2 regions of the Arthrobacter sp. R3-55 genome follow, and region 1 is predicted to be linked to the other one. Evidence: predicted binding sites of a transcription regulator. Region 1 holds the regulator's gene; the other holds the start of a gene.

The links. Region 1 encodes LexA, which represses DNA repair genes until DNA is damaged. Its sites were predicted from a motif close to TCGAACANNTGTTCGA; they were not measured.
Region 2: M1D51_RS15130 (LexA family protein) is a predicted target of LexA. The motif match lies at 2,997-3,012, and genes of this name have one in related genera.

The regions. Positions count from the first base shown of each region.
Region 1 is NZ_CP096423.1:3,040,008-3,047,728, forward strand. It holds gene M1D51_RS14035 (MFS transporter) at 1-402, opposite strand, end outside; gene M1D51_RS14040 (SseB family protein) at 453-1,373, opposite strand; gene priA (bifunctional 1-(5-phosphoribosyl)-5-((5-phosphoribosylamino)methylideneamino)imidazole-4-carboxamide isomerase/phosphoribosylanthranilate isomerase PriA) at 1,373-2,116, opposite strand; gene hisH (imidazole glycerol phosphate synthase subunit HisH) at 2,323-3,075, opposite strand; gene hisB (imidazoleglycerol-phosphate dehydratase HisB) at 3,072-3,698, opposite strand; gene M1D51_RS14060 (histidinol-phosphate transaminase) at 3,745-4,863, opposite strand; gene M1D51_RS14065 (LysM peptidoglycan-binding domain-containing protein) at 4,942-5,301, opposite strand; gene lexA (transcriptional repressor LexA) at 5,649-6,392, shown strand; gene M1D51_RS14075 (ATP-dependent DNA helicase) at 6,389-7,721, opposite strand, start outside.
Region 2 is NZ_CP096423.1:3,295,668-3,303,388, forward strand. It holds gene M1D51_RS15120 (MFS transporter) at 913-2,103, shown strand; gene M1D51_RS15125 (hypothetical protein) at 2,145-2,570, opposite strand; gene M1D51_RS15130 (LexA family protein) at 2,552-2,983, opposite strand; gene M1D51_RS15135 (DsbA family protein) at 3,240-3,908, opposite strand; gene M1D51_RS15140 (cation diffusion facilitator family transporter) at 3,905-4,732, opposite strand; gene M1D51_RS15145 (ArsR/SmtB family transcription factor) at 4,729-5,055, opposite strand; gene M1D51_RS15150 (hypothetical protein) at 5,281-5,787, shown strand; gene M1D51_RS15155 (dihydrofolate reductase family protein) at 5,813-6,409, opposite strand; partial or broken gene M1D51_RS15160 (SDR family NAD(P)-dependent oxidoreductase) at 6,452-6,964, opposite strand; gene M1D51_RS15165 (hypothetical protein) at 7,105-7,536, shown strand; gene M1D51_RS15170 (GMC oxidoreductase) at 7,685-7,721, shown strand, end outside.

The DNA of each region.
Region 1 (7,721 bases):
CTGCTCACCCTCCACCATGACACCCAGCGATTGCCGCACAACACTGAAGATCGGCAGGGTAAAGAGCCCGCCGACGAAGACCAAGGGCAAAAGCCACTCATAGGAAACGTGCGGGACGATGGACCAGATCACGGTTTCGGAAACCACAGACGGAATCAGGGCCTTCCGCAAGCCCACCATGTCCACCCTTCGGCCACGCCACGGCGCGCCCAAGGCAATGCCAATGGTCATCACAGCCGCTGCTGCGCCTGCCGCTGCATAGCCTTGGCCCAAGGTCAGGACGATGTGCAGGGTGAGGAGGACGCCGGCCGCAGAATGCGGAATACGGGCGATCATGCCTACTACCAGCAAGCGCCGGACAGGGCGGATGGACAGCATCTCTTTGTAGAGAGCGAAGTTCACTGGCTGAATCCTCTTGTTCCCCCGGGGCAGACCGGGAAAACCGGCTGCCATTAGAGCGGCCCAGGCTCCTGTGCCGCACGCTGCAATTTCACTTCAATGGAGTCAACGCCCTCAGCGAAGGAATCCATCCGCGCCCACGCCTCATTAAGTTGGGCCACCAGCGCTTGAACTGCCACAGCATCGAGTCCGTCTTCAAGGTAGAGCACCACCCGCAACTCCGGACCCGACCCACCGCCGGACACTGTCCGGCCATCAGCTGTCAACGATGCGACGCCTGCGCCGGGTTGCGTCTCAAGCCGGCGGACGGTCCGAAAGGCCGACACTGTTGAAGCGAGAGCAGACTCCAGTTGATCATCAAGGTATGACGGCGTCCAGTCCCGCTGTTGGGCCAGGGCCCACATGGCCGGGCGGCGGACCACGAACGTGAAGTCCGACCCCGGATCCAAAACCAGCAACTGCGCGCCTTCGGAGACCGCGGAAAGAGCAGCGCGGGCCGCGTAAACCGCTACGGGACGGGCCTCGCCATGCCAAGCCTCCAGTGCCGCAGCAGAGGTAAAGACAGGCATGGCCTTCCGACCATCGGGCGCCTTGAGTGTGACCAATGCCATATCAGCCTGTTTGTCGGCGTGCAGCCCGTCAACGCCCTCCGCGCCCTCGGCCAACTGCGCTACAACGGGGACAAAAACCCTTGCAGCAGCAAGCGAGGAAACAACATCGGCCTCAGTTCCGGTTCCGCCGACCAGCGCGGCAACAGCGGTGAGGTATCCGGCGTCGGCGGTGCCGTCGTCGTCCTCGAAATTGTGGATCCTGGCGTCGTCCCCGCTGAGGCTCCTGCCGGCCCACGGCTGCCCTGCAGAGTCGGCCGCTCCCCCGGCACCTGCCAATGCCGCGGCGATATGCCCTGGGAGGTGGCGGCCGCCGCCAGCTGCGTGGCCTTGGCTACCGTCCTGATGTCCGGTGTCGTGGGGCATCAGCGACGACCGGCAACGTCCAGGGCTTCAGGGAGCGTGAAGGCACCGGCATACAGAGCCTTGCCCACTATCGCACCCTCTACACCCAGCGGCACAAGTTCACGCAGGATGCGCAGGTCCTCCAGGCTGGAAATGCCACCGGAGGCCACAACGGGCTTTCCGGTCTTTTCAACCATCTGGCGCAACAGCTCCACGTTAGGGCCCTGCAAGGTTCCATCCTTGGTGACATCGGTGACCACATAGCGTGCGCAGCCGGCATCCTCGAGGCGGGCCAGGACCTCCCAGAGGTCGCCACCTTCCTTGGTCCAGCCGCGCCCTGCGAGCGTGGTGCCGCGGACATCGAGTCCGACGGCGATCTTGTCACCAAAGCGGTCAATGGCCCTACGGGTCCATTCAGGGTTCTCCAGCGCTGCCGTGCCAAGATTCACGCGCGCCACGCCCAATTCCAGCGCACGCTCCAACGATTCGTCATCGCGCAAGCCGCCGGACAGTTCAACCTTGACGTTCAACTGCTTCACTACTTCGCTGATGAGGTCAGCGTTGTTGCCACGGCCGAACGCGGCATCAAGGTCCACCATATGAACCCATTCAGCACCGGCATTCTGCCAGTTCAAGGCTGCTTCCAGGGGTGTTCCATAGCTGGTTTCCGAGCCGGCCTCCCCTTGGAGGAGGCGGACTGCCTGGCCGTCAACGATGTCGACGGCGGGCAGGAGTTCCAGCACTGGCTGGGTGGAGGTGGTCATGTGGGTCCTTGGAGTTCGAGGTTTGACTCGGGTTGTGGGTGACCGGCTCAGTTACCGGGCAGCGTCAGGAGGTAAGCAGCCAGCAGGGACAACCCCGCCAGAACATAGAAAGAGATGGGTACCCAACGGGGCTTCTTTTGCTGGTGAAACGAAATGCCTCCACCCACCAGAACGCCCGCCAGGCCCATGAGAACAACAGACCACATCTAGGCCGCACCGCTTCCAGTAGCTTCCGCCGCTGGAGTGCCCGGCTTTTTCAGGCCGTCCACCCAGTTCCGCAGCAGGCGGGCGCCGGCATCGCCGGACTTCTCCGGGTGGAACTGCGTTGCGCACAGAGGTCCGTTTTCCACGGCGGCAATGAAACGCGCGCCGTGCTCGGACCACGTCACCTGGGGCGGGGCCATGCGCGGCTGCACAACGTCGAAGTTCCACTCCTGCACACCATAAGAGTGCACAAAATAGAAACGCTCGTTCTCCACACCGGCAAAAAGTTTGGAACCTTCCGGGACATCCACGGTGTTCCAGCCCATGTGCGGCACAACGGGGGCAGGCAGGAGTTCCACCTTGCCTGGCCACTCAGCCATGCCCTCGGATTCCGTGCCGTGTTCAACACCGGCTTCAAAGAGGACCTGCAAACCGACACAGATGGCCAGCACGGGGCGACCACCGGCTACCCGGCGTCCGATCATCCGGATGCCATCCACGGCTTTGAGTTCCTTCATGACGGTCTCGAAAGCGCCAACGCCCGGAACCACCAAGCCGTCGGCATTGAGCACGTCTTCAGGCTTGGAGCTGAGCACCACGTGCGCACCGGCCCGCTCCAAGGCCCTCACAGCGGACCGTACATTGCCCGAACCGTAGTCGAGCACCGTGACCGTGGGCTTGCCTTCCGGGGACTCGGGCTTGACCAACGCGCTGGTGTCGGCCACTGCCCCGTCCTTGAGTACTTGTCCGCTCACAATGCCCCCTTGGTGGACGGAATGCCCTCAACCCGGGGATCCGATTCCACTGCGGCACGCAGTGCCCTGGCAAAGGCCTTGAATTGAGCTTCGACAATGTGGTGGGGATCGCGGCCGGCAAGGACGTTCATGTGCAAGCAGATGCCTGCGTGCAGCGTGATGGCCTCGAAGACGTGCCGGGTCAAGGAGCCGGTGAAGTGACCACCAATGAGGTGGTACTCCTGCCCGGCGGGTTCACCCCCGTGGACCAGGTAAGGCCGCCCGGAAACATCCACGACAGCATGGGCCAGGGCTTCATCCAACGGAACCGTGGCTTCGCCAAAGCGACGAATGCCGGCTTTGTTGCCCAAAGCGGTGCGCAGGACCTCGCCGAAGGTGATGGCCACGTCTTCCACCGTGTGGTGGGCGTCAATGTGGGTATCGCCTGTGGCTTTGACGGTCATGTCAATCAGCGAGTGCTTGCACAGGGCAGTCAGCATGTGGTCATAGAACGGTACGGAGGTGCTGATGTCCGAGACACCGGCCCCGTCCAGGTTGATCTCCACCAGGACCGAGGATTCGCTGGTGGTGCGCTCCATGCGCGCAGTACGGGCAGCGGACGGCGTGGCGCCGGTTTCGCTCATTGGGACGTCCTTATACACGAAGAGTGGGGTGGGTCTATAGACAAGTTTAGGCGGACTGTGGCGCCTGGCCATCCAGCAGCGCTTCCAGCGCCTCGAGGAAAGCCGTAGTTTCCGGTTCGGTTCCCGCGGTGACCCGCAAGTGGCCCGGAATACCGACATCGCGAATCAGCACTCCGGCATCAAGCAGGCCCTGCCAGATGGCGTGCGGGTTCTCGAGCCCACCGAAGAAGACATAGTTCGAGTCCGAGGCCGCAGGCTTTAGTCCCATGCGCAGGAGTTCGGTCACGATGCGGTCGCGCTGGACCTTAATGTCCTCAACGTCGGCCATGAGGGCTTCGCGGTGGTTGAGCGCAGCCAGGGCGGTTGCCTGAGTGACAGCGGATAGGTGGTACGGGAGGCGGACCAGCCTGATGGCATCCGTGACCTCGGGAGCTGCAGCCATATAGCCCAGCCGGGCGCCGGCCAGGGCGAACGCTTTGCTCATGGTGCGGGAGACGATCAAACGCTCGCGTCCGGGCAGCAGCGTCAGCGCACTCGGAGTGTTGTCGTGCGCGAACTCGTGGTAGGCCTCATCGACGATCACGATGGCACGGCTCGCTTCGCCGGCCTCGTAAACGGCCTCGACGACGTCAAGGGTCAGCCCTGTACCTGTGGGGTTGTTGGGTGAGCACAGGAAAACAATGTTGGCGCCCGTATCCCGGACCTGCGCGGCGGCTGATTCTGCATCCAGTCCGTAATCCTCAGCCCTGATGCCGCTGACGTATTCCGTATCAGTGCCACTGGCAAGCAAGGGATACATGGAGTACGTGGGCGGGAATCCCAAGGCTTTTCGTCCGGGGCCGCCAAACGCCTGGAGGATCTGTTGCAGAACCTCATTGGATCCATTGGCCGCCCAGATGTTGTCCGGGGTGAGGTTGTGGCCGAGGTATTCGGCCAGGGACTCCCGAAGTTCCGTAAACTCCCGGTCCGGGTAGCGGTTGAGGCCGGTGGCGGCGGCAGCAACAGCTTCCGTGATGGCCGCCTGCACGTCGGCAGGGACGCCATGGGTGTTTTCGTTGACGTTGAGCAAAATGGGGACGTCAAGCTGCGGTGCGCCGTATGGGCTAAGTCCACGCAGGTTGGTCCGAAGGGGTAGTCGGTCTAGTCGCTCAAGCTGGTCACTCACCAAGACAGTTTAAGGGGCTGCCGGGACTGCCGACTAACTGTGACGCAGGGCGGCCGGCTCACATACCGACGGTACGAACTAATTTGCCGGCACGAACAGCTGCTGGCCGGGCTGGATACGGCCCCCACGGAGGTCGTTGAGCTGGATGATCTCAGCGATGACGTCGCGGGGATCCCGCTCAGGAGCAGCGGCGCCGGCAATGCCCCAGAGCGACTGTCCCGGCTGGACCGTCACGGTGATGGCGACGGGCGGCTGCAGTTGCGCCTGCGAATCCGAAGCTTTGGCAGGTGAGGTAATAAAGCCTGCAAGGCTCAGCAATGCGGCAACCAGCAGCATGGCCGGGATGCCGAAAAAGACCATCCGCCCCCGTCGGGTCAGGCGCAGGCGCGCCGGCGCCTGGGTGGTGCGGAAATCAGCGAACGTAGTGATTGCGGACATGAGCTGAGCCCTTCTGAGCTATTGCCGTGCGCCGGGTGCCGGTACATGGCTGCCAATTCTGTGTGTTCCCCTGCCCCGGCGCCGTCTGTTCGAACACCTCGTTCGAACATCCAACGCCTGGAGCAGATTTATAGAACACATATTCGAACCTTGCTATGACATTTTTAGCACTTATCAACGAACGGTGTCGAGACTCGCTAGAACAAATGTTTGATAAACGCCTGTGGCTGCCCTACGTTTGAGTGAAGAAACAGCACTGTTTCAGTGGAACAGGAGGGTCTGACATTTTTTTGCAGACCCTGACGTCCCCGGGGCACTCCGGGCGGAATGGAAAGGCATTGGCGAACATGGCAGCGAAAGCCACCGGCGGCGGGGCACCCCTGCGGAGCCAGCAGCCTCAAAAGAGTCCCAAGAGCCTGACCGTCCGGCAGAAGAAGATCCTGGAAACCATCCAGCGCTCGGTCAATGACAACGGCTATCCACCCAGCATGCGTGAGATTGGCGACACCGTTGGCCTGGCAAGCCTGTCCAGCGTCACGCATCAGCTTTCCCAGTTGGAGAAGCTTGGCTACCTCCGCAGGGACCCCAAGCGTCCGCGCGCCATGGAAGTCCTTATGCCGCTGACTTTGGATGGTGGACCCATTCCTGGAGTGGAAGCGCCCGCAACCCTCCGCAGCACCGGAGGCCTCGCCGTCACTGAGCTTGCCAGTGCCAGCGATACCGCCATGGTGCCGTTGGTTGGCCGGATCGCTGCCGGCGGACCCATCCTTGCCGACCAGACAGTGGAGGACGTCCTACCGCTGCCCCGGCAGCTTGTAGGGCACGGTGAGCTGTTCATGCTCAAGGTAGCCGGCGACTCCATGATCGACGCCGCGATCTGCGATGGTGACTGGGTAGTTGTCCGCAGGCAGAACGATGCCATCAATGGCGACATCGTTGCCGCCCTGCTGGACGACGAAGCAACCGTCAAGACCTTCAGGCAGCGCGACGGCCACACGTGGCTGCTACCCCAGAACACCCAGTACGAACCCATCCTCGGCGACCAAGCCACCATCATGGGCAAGGTTGTTTCGGTCCTGCGTTCCCTCTAGGAGGCCTTGGAGGACCCCAGCCGCTCCAGCACGCCCCGCACGACCTTCCTGTCCGTCGTCGCCCAGAATGGCGGCAGGGCGGCCCGCAGGAAGCCTCCATAGCGTTCGGTAGAGAGCCGGGAATCCAAAACCGCTACAACACCTTTGTCGCCCGTGGATCGAATGAGGCGACCTGCACCTTGGGCAAGACGGATGGCTGCATGGGTCGCTGAAACGGCCATGAATCCGTTTCCGCCCGATTGTGCCACTGCACGTGAGCGCGCAGTCATCAGGGGGTCATCCGGACGCGGGAAGGGAATGCGGTCGATGACCACCAGGCGGCACGAACCGCCCGGCACATCCACGCCTTGCCAGAGCGACATCGTTCCGAAAAGGCAGGTATCGGGTTCGTCGGCGAACTGTTTCACCAGGGCCGCCATAGTGGACTCACCCTGACAGAGAATGCTGACGTCCAGGCGCAGCCTCATGGCGTCCGCAGCTTCTTCGGCCGCACGTCGCGAGGAGAAAAGACACAATGCTCCCCCACCGGAGGCACGGATGAGGTCTTCCAACTCGTCCAGGGCCTCGGGCGAGGTTCCCCGGCCAGGCTTGGGCAGGTGCTTGGCCACGTAAAGCACGCCTTGCTTGGGGTAATCGAAGGGCGATCCGACGTCGATACCCGTCCAGCCGGGGGCCCCATCGCCAATCAGCCCCAGGCCACCTGCGGCCGGCTCAAATGCCGAGCCTATGGCCAGCGTGGCAGAGGTGAGCACCACCGTGTGGCCCGCAAACAAGCCCTCCCGCAAGCGGCCCGCAACGCTCAACGGAGCGATGTTGATAAGTGCAGGCGCAGTCTCGTCGGGTTGGGAATATCCCTGTTGGGGGTCAAAAGTGCTGTTCCGAGAGAACCACACGACTTCCCGGTTTTCCTTGGCTGCCAGCATGCGCTCACACAACTCCAGGATGAGCATGAGCCGTGAGCGCGCCAGTTGCCTGCCGCCGTCGACCGCGTTTGAGGAGTCCGTCTTGGAATCGGACAGCGCCGCTCGCGTGGCATCCCGCAACTGGTCCAGGCAATCGAGTTGTTCGTCATTGAGCCCACTGGGCAGAAGTCCGTTGGGCACACCCGCGATGGCCATATCCAGGCGATCGGCAGCAGCATTGAGGGCATCCACGGTGATGGCGGTGTGCTTGCGGGCACTTGAGGCCGCCGCGTGGACCATGGCAACGGACAGCTGCCCGGAGACCGCACCGGTCACACGGTCCTGCAGCTCGTGGGCCTCATCGACCACCACGACGTCGTACTCAGGCAGCACAGCCAAACCCTCGAAGGCGCTCACGGCCAGCATG
Region 2 (7,721 bases), 260 kb from region 1:
CGCCGTTCCGGAGCAGGACACGCCGCGCATTCGAATATATATTCGAATACCTTTACTGTACCGCCAGGCCCCGACAAGAAGACGGCGGTCAAGAACCTGCCGCTTCCTGGGTCGAAGAACTTAGCTGCCGATATTGGCTCTCAAATGTTTCCTGGTTCGTGGGAAGCGACCCTAGCGCGGCACCACGATGCCATCGGCTCCGCAGTGGAGCACAAGGTTGCCACTTCCCTCCGTCAGTATGCAGTCCTTGGGGTCGAAGACCTCTATGGCGGACAGCCACGGGACAGTTCGTTGCCAGAGCCCCCACGATTTTTGTGAATAAACGGAATAGGCCTGGGGTCGAAACCTGATTGTTCGATGACGACACTTTCGCCGCTGCCAGCCGCCACTTGGGTGTAGGTTGCCGCCACGGCGGCTAGCCCCATGCCCGCAGAATACAAACCTCGAACCGGGCCGCCGTTACATCGTCGCCTGGCAAGCGTTTCCGCACCCCGCCATCCGATCACGCTTCTGACGCCATTGTGGCGACGCGGCCCGCGGCACCAACGAGGAACCGGACTATCTGTTCAGCTTTTATTGCGCACGTTGCCGTACTTCGTGGTGGGCGCCCTTCAGCGTCGACGGGCCCTGGAGACGAGCCCGCAACGCGGATAGACCGGCGGGCCGGGTGCAGCGAGGGCAAGGAGCAGCAGCCTCAGCCCGACAGTTGCTGTCTGGTGAAAAATAGAATCCATATGACTTTGATTGTGCAGTTGCTTGTGTTAACTTCCTCATCCGAGGCAGCAAAGGTTTGCCATCATTTATGGCCTGGGGGAAGTCAATGCAGTCAAGGATGGAAAGCCCGGGGAACGGACGCTTGACCTGGCCGCAGCTTAAGACAGCCAACGGCGAAGCGATTCTGAGCTATTCCGCATGAAAGTCGGATTGCGCGGACAGCTCGGACTATTCACGGTTCTTTTTGCCGGTGGCATGTGGATGTCCAAGATCGCCCAACCCCTCTATTTTGAACAACTTGGCGCGCTGGTCGCATTCGGCATCGGGTATGCCGTCATGGCAGTCGTAGGAGGATTCTCTTTTGCTTGGGGCGCGTTCGCAGATCGCTTTGGTGGCCTCAATTCTGTTCGTTTGGGGACGCTGATCTACGGTATCGGAATCGCTGGTCGACTTTTTACCGACGTCGTCCCTGTCGTTGTCTTCTCGGCAATTGCCGGGGCAGGCGCTTCGCTGGTCCTCGTGGCCATCAGGCCTTGGGTCCGTGCCACTGCAACTGATGATGAGATACCGAAGATTGTTGGAGCCAGGAATCTGGGCAATCAGACCGGCATCCTCTTGGGCACTGTGGGCGCCGGCTCGGTCTTCGCGCTGGCGGCAACGCAGCTGGACGGAGCAAGGACTGCATTGCTGACCGCGCCTGCGCTGATTGCCGCCGCGTTTGTCTGGGTTCTCATTTCCCCTCAGCCGCCTGTGCGTCCCCGTGTGGAAGAAGAGCCTCGACAGGCCGATTCCACACTTGATCGCCGGCGATACACGGCGATCGCGGCCAAGTTGGCTGTCATAGGAGCAGTCTCCGGCTTCTATGTCAGCTTGGTTGCACCGTACCTGCCTCTGATTCTGACCAACGGTGGAGCCACAGCGGCTCAGGCAGCATTGATTATGGCGTTCATGAGCCTCGCCCAGATCGGAGCCACGTGGCTCTTTTCACGCCACAGCAAGGGGACCAAACCCTTCGGACTTTTCACAGTCGCCGAAGTTTTTACTGGACTCATTACGACGGCGGCCGCCCTCGCCTTGGGGTTTGGTGTTCTGTGGATCGCGATTATTTTCATTGTGCGCGCCGCATTCGTATCCCTTGCCGTTGCGGCAGAAGAAACCATCCAGTACGCCGTGATCCCTGCGAAGGCCACAGGATTCATCTTCGGGATTTCGCAGACCGCCTTCCTGGTTGGTGATGCCCTCGGTGGAGTCATGGGGGCTCCGCTCTGGATCGGTATAGGCCCGGAAGGACTACTCGTCACTGCAGGCGTCATCACACTGGTTAACGCCGGACTACTTCCGCTCTTACTTGGAGGAGTACGAACAGAACCCATGGTGAAGGTGGCGTAGTGGCCGGCGTCGAGACTGTATTTAAGGAAGATCATCGGCCCTCAAATACGCCCATCCCCTGGTCTGGATCCAAAGGAGCGCTCCAAGGCAGAGACGAGGACAGCTGGCACCAGCCGGTCCAACAAATCCACAGGCCTGGCATCCCGCAGTGCCGGACAGCCGGTGACCATCCAGGCCGAAAAGTAGTTGTGCGGAATCCTCAGTTCCATGGCATGCGCAAACAGGCGCAGCACCACGGGGTGCAAGGACAAGTCTTCACGGAACTGAAAACCCGGACAGTACGTGCCATCTGCAGAAAACACCCGTACCAGTTGTTGCATCACAGGTTCAGGATCCTCATGTAATTGGGCGAGCCGACCACGGACTCTTTCCAGATCCGGCAAGCCGAATTCGGCGCCCATCCGTTCCCAGAGTTCGCTGGGAACGGGCCCTTGCAAACCGGCCCCGCTCAGATGTGGTGCAGGCATGTGGTGGCAACTCCCCAGATGGTGAGTTCGGAAAGCGCCGGGACGCGAATGTCCGGATACTTGGGATTGTCGGCCTGGAGGATCACTCCAGAGGGCGTGATCCGGAGCCTCTTGATGGTGAGTTCACCATCAAGGACGGCCACGACGACGGACCCGTCCTTTGGTTGCAGCGCGCGGTTAACGATCAATTCATCGCCATCACTGATCCCGGCACCTTCCATTGACTGCCCAGTCACCCGGACCACAAAAGTGCTGGTGACATCCTTAATGAGGTGCTCGTTGAGGTCGATCCTGCCATCAAAATAGTCCTGCGCAGGCGAGGGATACCCGGCCGCCACCGGGAGAGGTGCCAGCAATACTGACATCAGGGAAAAGCCCGCATCTATCACGCGGGGGCCGACGATCACGCCCACAACACACCTTTATTCGAATATATGTTCGATACTTGAGTGTACAGCCGATGGCGGACATTGCGCTGACTCCACCAAGTTCCGAGGGTGCACGATGGTTTGGCATTCCAGGCCTGCAAGACCGCCGGCGGGTGTGAAATTAGAGCATGGGCGGACTGGTCGCGCTGGGGAATCGTGCGTTTCCTGCAGGAATGTTGCAGCAAACGGTTGAGGGTGGGCGCGGAGGGGGCCCCTCCCGGCTGAGCCTAGAGTGGGACTTTTAACGCACGGCCTCGTCGAGGAGCTGCCGGAATTGGGCTTCGGTGTTCAGGGTGAGCTTCCTTTCGTTCAGGAAGAACGTAGGCGTACCCGTCACGCCGAGGGTCTTCCCATCGGCGACGTCCTGACTGATCCGGTCTTTGGTGCTCTGGTCTGCGATCGCGGCATCGTATTGTGTCAGGTCCAAACCGAGTTCCTGGGCGAACGTCCTGAACAGCGCGGCTTGGGAGTCCCGTTTTTCACCCCATTCGCTTTGGGTTGCGAAGAGTTTGGAGGCCATCTCCTGGTACTTGCCCTGTTGGGCCGACGCTTCCACGGCCAAGGCGGCGGTGCCGGAGTTCCGGTGACCGGGCAACGGGAAGTACCTGTGGACGAACGTGATTCTGTCCCCGTATTCCTTCTTCAGTTCCGCCACCAGCGGTTCGGCGGCGCGGCAGGACTCACACTCGAAGTCCAAGAATTCGACCAACTGGGCTTTCTCCGTGGCCGGGCTCGTGACCCGGTGGCTGTCGTCCCTGACGAGCTGCGCGTCGGCGGCCGCGAGTGGGGCCGGTGGAGCCGGCTTGTTGGCGGTGAGTACTGCGTACCAGATCACTCCGGCGCCAACGATTGCGCCGAGGAGGATCCAGATGGCGATGCGGACCCTTCGGCCGGAAATTACTGCGCTCATCGATCGGCCGGCTTTGCCCCAAGCTTCACGGTCACAGGCTCAGCCGCGGCGTCCGATCCGCACCCGGCGCAGCAGGCGTCCGAGGACTGTGCATCGGCCGGTAGTGCCAGTTCGATGATTGCCGGAGCGGATGCTGCTGGGGTCTTATCGGTGGGCGTGCAGCAGTCGTCTTCTTCGTCGGCGTGGCGATCGGCGTGCGGAATGGCGCAGCAAGCCTCGCCTTTCCAGGCGTTGATGCCTTCCCGGACGGCGATCCCGGCGATGACCAGTGCCGCACCGGCATCGGCCCACCACCAGCCCAGGGTGCTGTTCAGAACCAGGCCTATCAGCAGGACGGCGGAGAGGTAGGTGCAGAGCAGAGTCTGCTTGGAGTCGGCGACTGCGGTCCGGGAGCCGAGCTCCCGCCCGGCGCGGCGCTGAGCCCACGACAGCACCGGCATGATCGCCAAACTCAACGCAGCGATAACGATGCCCGGCGTTGAATGTTGGGCCTCTCCCGCCCCGGTCAGTGAGCGGACAGCGTCCACGGCCACGAACGCGGCAAGGGCGAAGAAGGAGATGGCAATGATCCGCAACGTCAGGTGCTCACGCCGCTCCGGGTCCTTGGCGGAGAACTGCCAGGACAAGGCAAGAGCCGAGGTAACCTCGATGATCGAATCGAGGCCGAAGCCAATCAGCGCCGACGAGTCAGCAGCCCCTCCGGCCCAGAGTGCGACAACCGCCTCGATGACGTTATAGGTGATGGTCGCGGCCGCGAACAGGCGGATGCGACGCATCAGGACAAGCCGGCGCTCCGGCGCAGGAGCTTCGAGGACCGCGCTCATACCAGGCACGTCCCGTCCGGGGCGCAGCAGGCCGGATCGACTGCGAGGACGACAGCGATCAGGTCTTTGATGGCATGTCCGAGCCTCACGTCGGCCAGCTCATACCGGCTCCGCCGCCCATCAGGGACCGCCACCACCAGCCCACAGCCGCGCAGACACGTCAGATGATTGGACATGCTTTGCCTCGACACCCCCAACGAATCGGCCAGATCCGAGGGATATGACGGGGTACCCGAGAGTGCCAGAAGAATCCGGGCGCGGGTAGGGTCTGACACCGCATAGCCGAACCGGGCCAGCACAGGTGCCTGAGTGAGCGTCTCCATACAAACAAAGTACATCGGCTGCTGTATTCACGCAATTCTGTACTTTGACTGCTCCGTCTCCCTCCAGGGCTGCCAGTCTGCAGCTAACAACGAGTAGGCAGACGAACATTTACGACTGAAAACCGGGCCTACTTGGTGAAAAGCTACATGGAGGTCCGCCAGTACATCCCACTCAGTAGATGCGGCGAAAGAAGGGTACTTTAAGGAAGCCAAGGTAACGGCTTCTTGGCAGGACCATCCCCTCCGGCTGCAGGGCAAACACTGTCCGCCGCCGGACGGTACAACGAGCATTGGAGAGCCATGCGGGCACTGAACAACGACGTCGTTGACGCGCTGAGCGCCGATGTCACCCGCATTTTCAAGGAACGCTACCCGGATGAGCTGGCACACGCACAGGCCGTCCACGCACGCTCTGAGAAACTGGTTCTCGTGATGATGTTCTCCACGGTGGCGCTGTGGTTCCTCGGCCCGGTACTGTTCCTGAACGGTCTCATCAACCAGGTGGTCGTCGTCATGGTGCCCGGCCTGATGACCCTTGCGTTCCTCGTCGTCGCGCTCGTAGCAATCGTCCGCAACAAGGCTGCGGCGAGGCCCGTCGTCGAGTACGCGAAGCAGCTGGGTCAGAACGTCACCAGTGTCACAAAGAAGGGCATTACCGTCGCCGTACCAAAAGGCACTGTCACGGTACCCGAGGAGTTCCGAGAGACGCGCAGGGTCACCCGCCAGCCGTAGTGCCGCGTTGGTCGCCAGGTCCGGATCAGCGCTGCACGCGATACCGTGCGTGGGTGACGAGCCCGGTGCCACGGGTCTCGATCGGCTCCAGGGTCACGTTCCCCACGTCGTCGAACAATCTCTCACCACCACCAAGGATCACTGGCGAGATGTGGAGCCTGAGCTCGTCCATGAGGCCCGCGGAGAGGAATTGGCGGGCGGTTTGCGCTCCCCCTGCAACCGCCACATCCCTGTCCCCGGCGGCCTCCCGGGCTTGGGCCAACGCCGATTCGATCCCATCATTGACGAAGTGGAAGGTGGTGCCGCCGTCCATCTCCAACGGCTCACGGGCATGGTGGGTGAGGACGAAGACAGCTGAGTGATAGGGCGGCTCCTCACCCCACCATCCTCGCCAGTCCTTTTCCCACGCGCCAGGTCCGGGGCCGGCAAACATGTTGCGCCCCATGATGTAGGCACCGGCTTCGAGGATGCCCGCAATTTCAGCCGAGTTGGCTTCCCGTTCCTCGAACTGCCAACGGTGCAGGCTCTCACCGCGCTCACCAAGCGGCTCCTTCAGGGACTGGTTGGGCCCGGCAACATATCCGTCAAGGGAAACAGTGAGATCACAGGTGACTCGGCTCATGGGCCCATCCTGCCACCAGCTGAGTGCCAGGCGCACCAGTGGTCAGGAAACGCTGAAACCACCGTTGCTGTTCAGGATCTGGCCGTTGATCCAGGAACCGGCGTCAGAGAAAAGGAACCTCACCAGCCGGGCAGTATCCTCCGGAGTTCCCAGGCGCCCGGCCGGCGTTGCACCTTTGACCCACCCGCGGGTGGCATCGTCCATCCAGCCAGTGTCGATCGGTCCCGGATTAATCACATTTGCCCGCACTCCCCGATCACCGAGTTCAACGCCGGCAGCAGTGACAATCCGGTCCAATGCTCCCTTACTGGCACCGTACGGCACATTGTGCACGGTGTGATCGCTGGTCAGGGCCACAATCCGTCCGCCTGCCTCACCTGGCATGGCAGGCGGAAGTTGCTCCGCGAAGGCCTTGATCAGCAGCCAGGCAGCGCGCGCATTCACCGCAAAATGACGATCCCAACTCTCCAGGGAAGTGGTGGGGATGGAACTATCCACTGATTCGCAATGGGAGATCACCAGGCCACGCACCGGCCCAAGACCGCGGGCTGCAGCGATCAGTTCCCGGCGCCTGCCCACTCCTGTTACAAGAGCAACTTTCGAAGACTCAGCCACCCTCAGACTCTATGCGGGGACGTCGACGAGTCATACCCTGAAGCTGTTCAACAGCGTGAAGACGCGAAAAGAGGCCGGCCATGGCACGGGATCCACAACCCACGATGGAGCAGCTTAATATCCTCGTCGGTAGCTGGGAAACATCAGTTCCGGGCAAGGATGTGCCCGGCCGGACCACCTTTGAATGGTTGGAGAGTGGAGGCTTCCTCATTCAGCGTTCCACGGTCCAGCGGCCGGAGTATCCCAATGCGGTCAGCGTCATCGGAGCCACGGGCTCGGATGGAGCCTTCCAACAGCATTACTTTGACTCCCGGGGCGTCGCAAGGATCTACGACATGACGCTCAAGGACAAGGTGTGGACCTTGTTCCGGGACGGGCCCGACTGGCCCCAACGCTTTGTCGGCCACTTCTCCGAGGACGGCAACACCATCACGGCCCGGTTGGAACGCGGCAGCTACCCGGGCGGGCCGCTGGAACACGACTTTGACATGATCTACACCCGCATTCCCTAGTGCACTCGGAATCCACTGTCACCGCCTCATTTACAGATCCCCTGCCCGGTGGGAACATAAGCCCCATAGTCCGCGGAGGCATCGCCCGGCCAGGCCCGGCGCCGTCAGCTGCAGCTATGTAGTCAGCTTTCCTCTGAGAGGAACGGCCATGGGTCCTCTGGGGACCGGGAACAGTGGGGATGCGG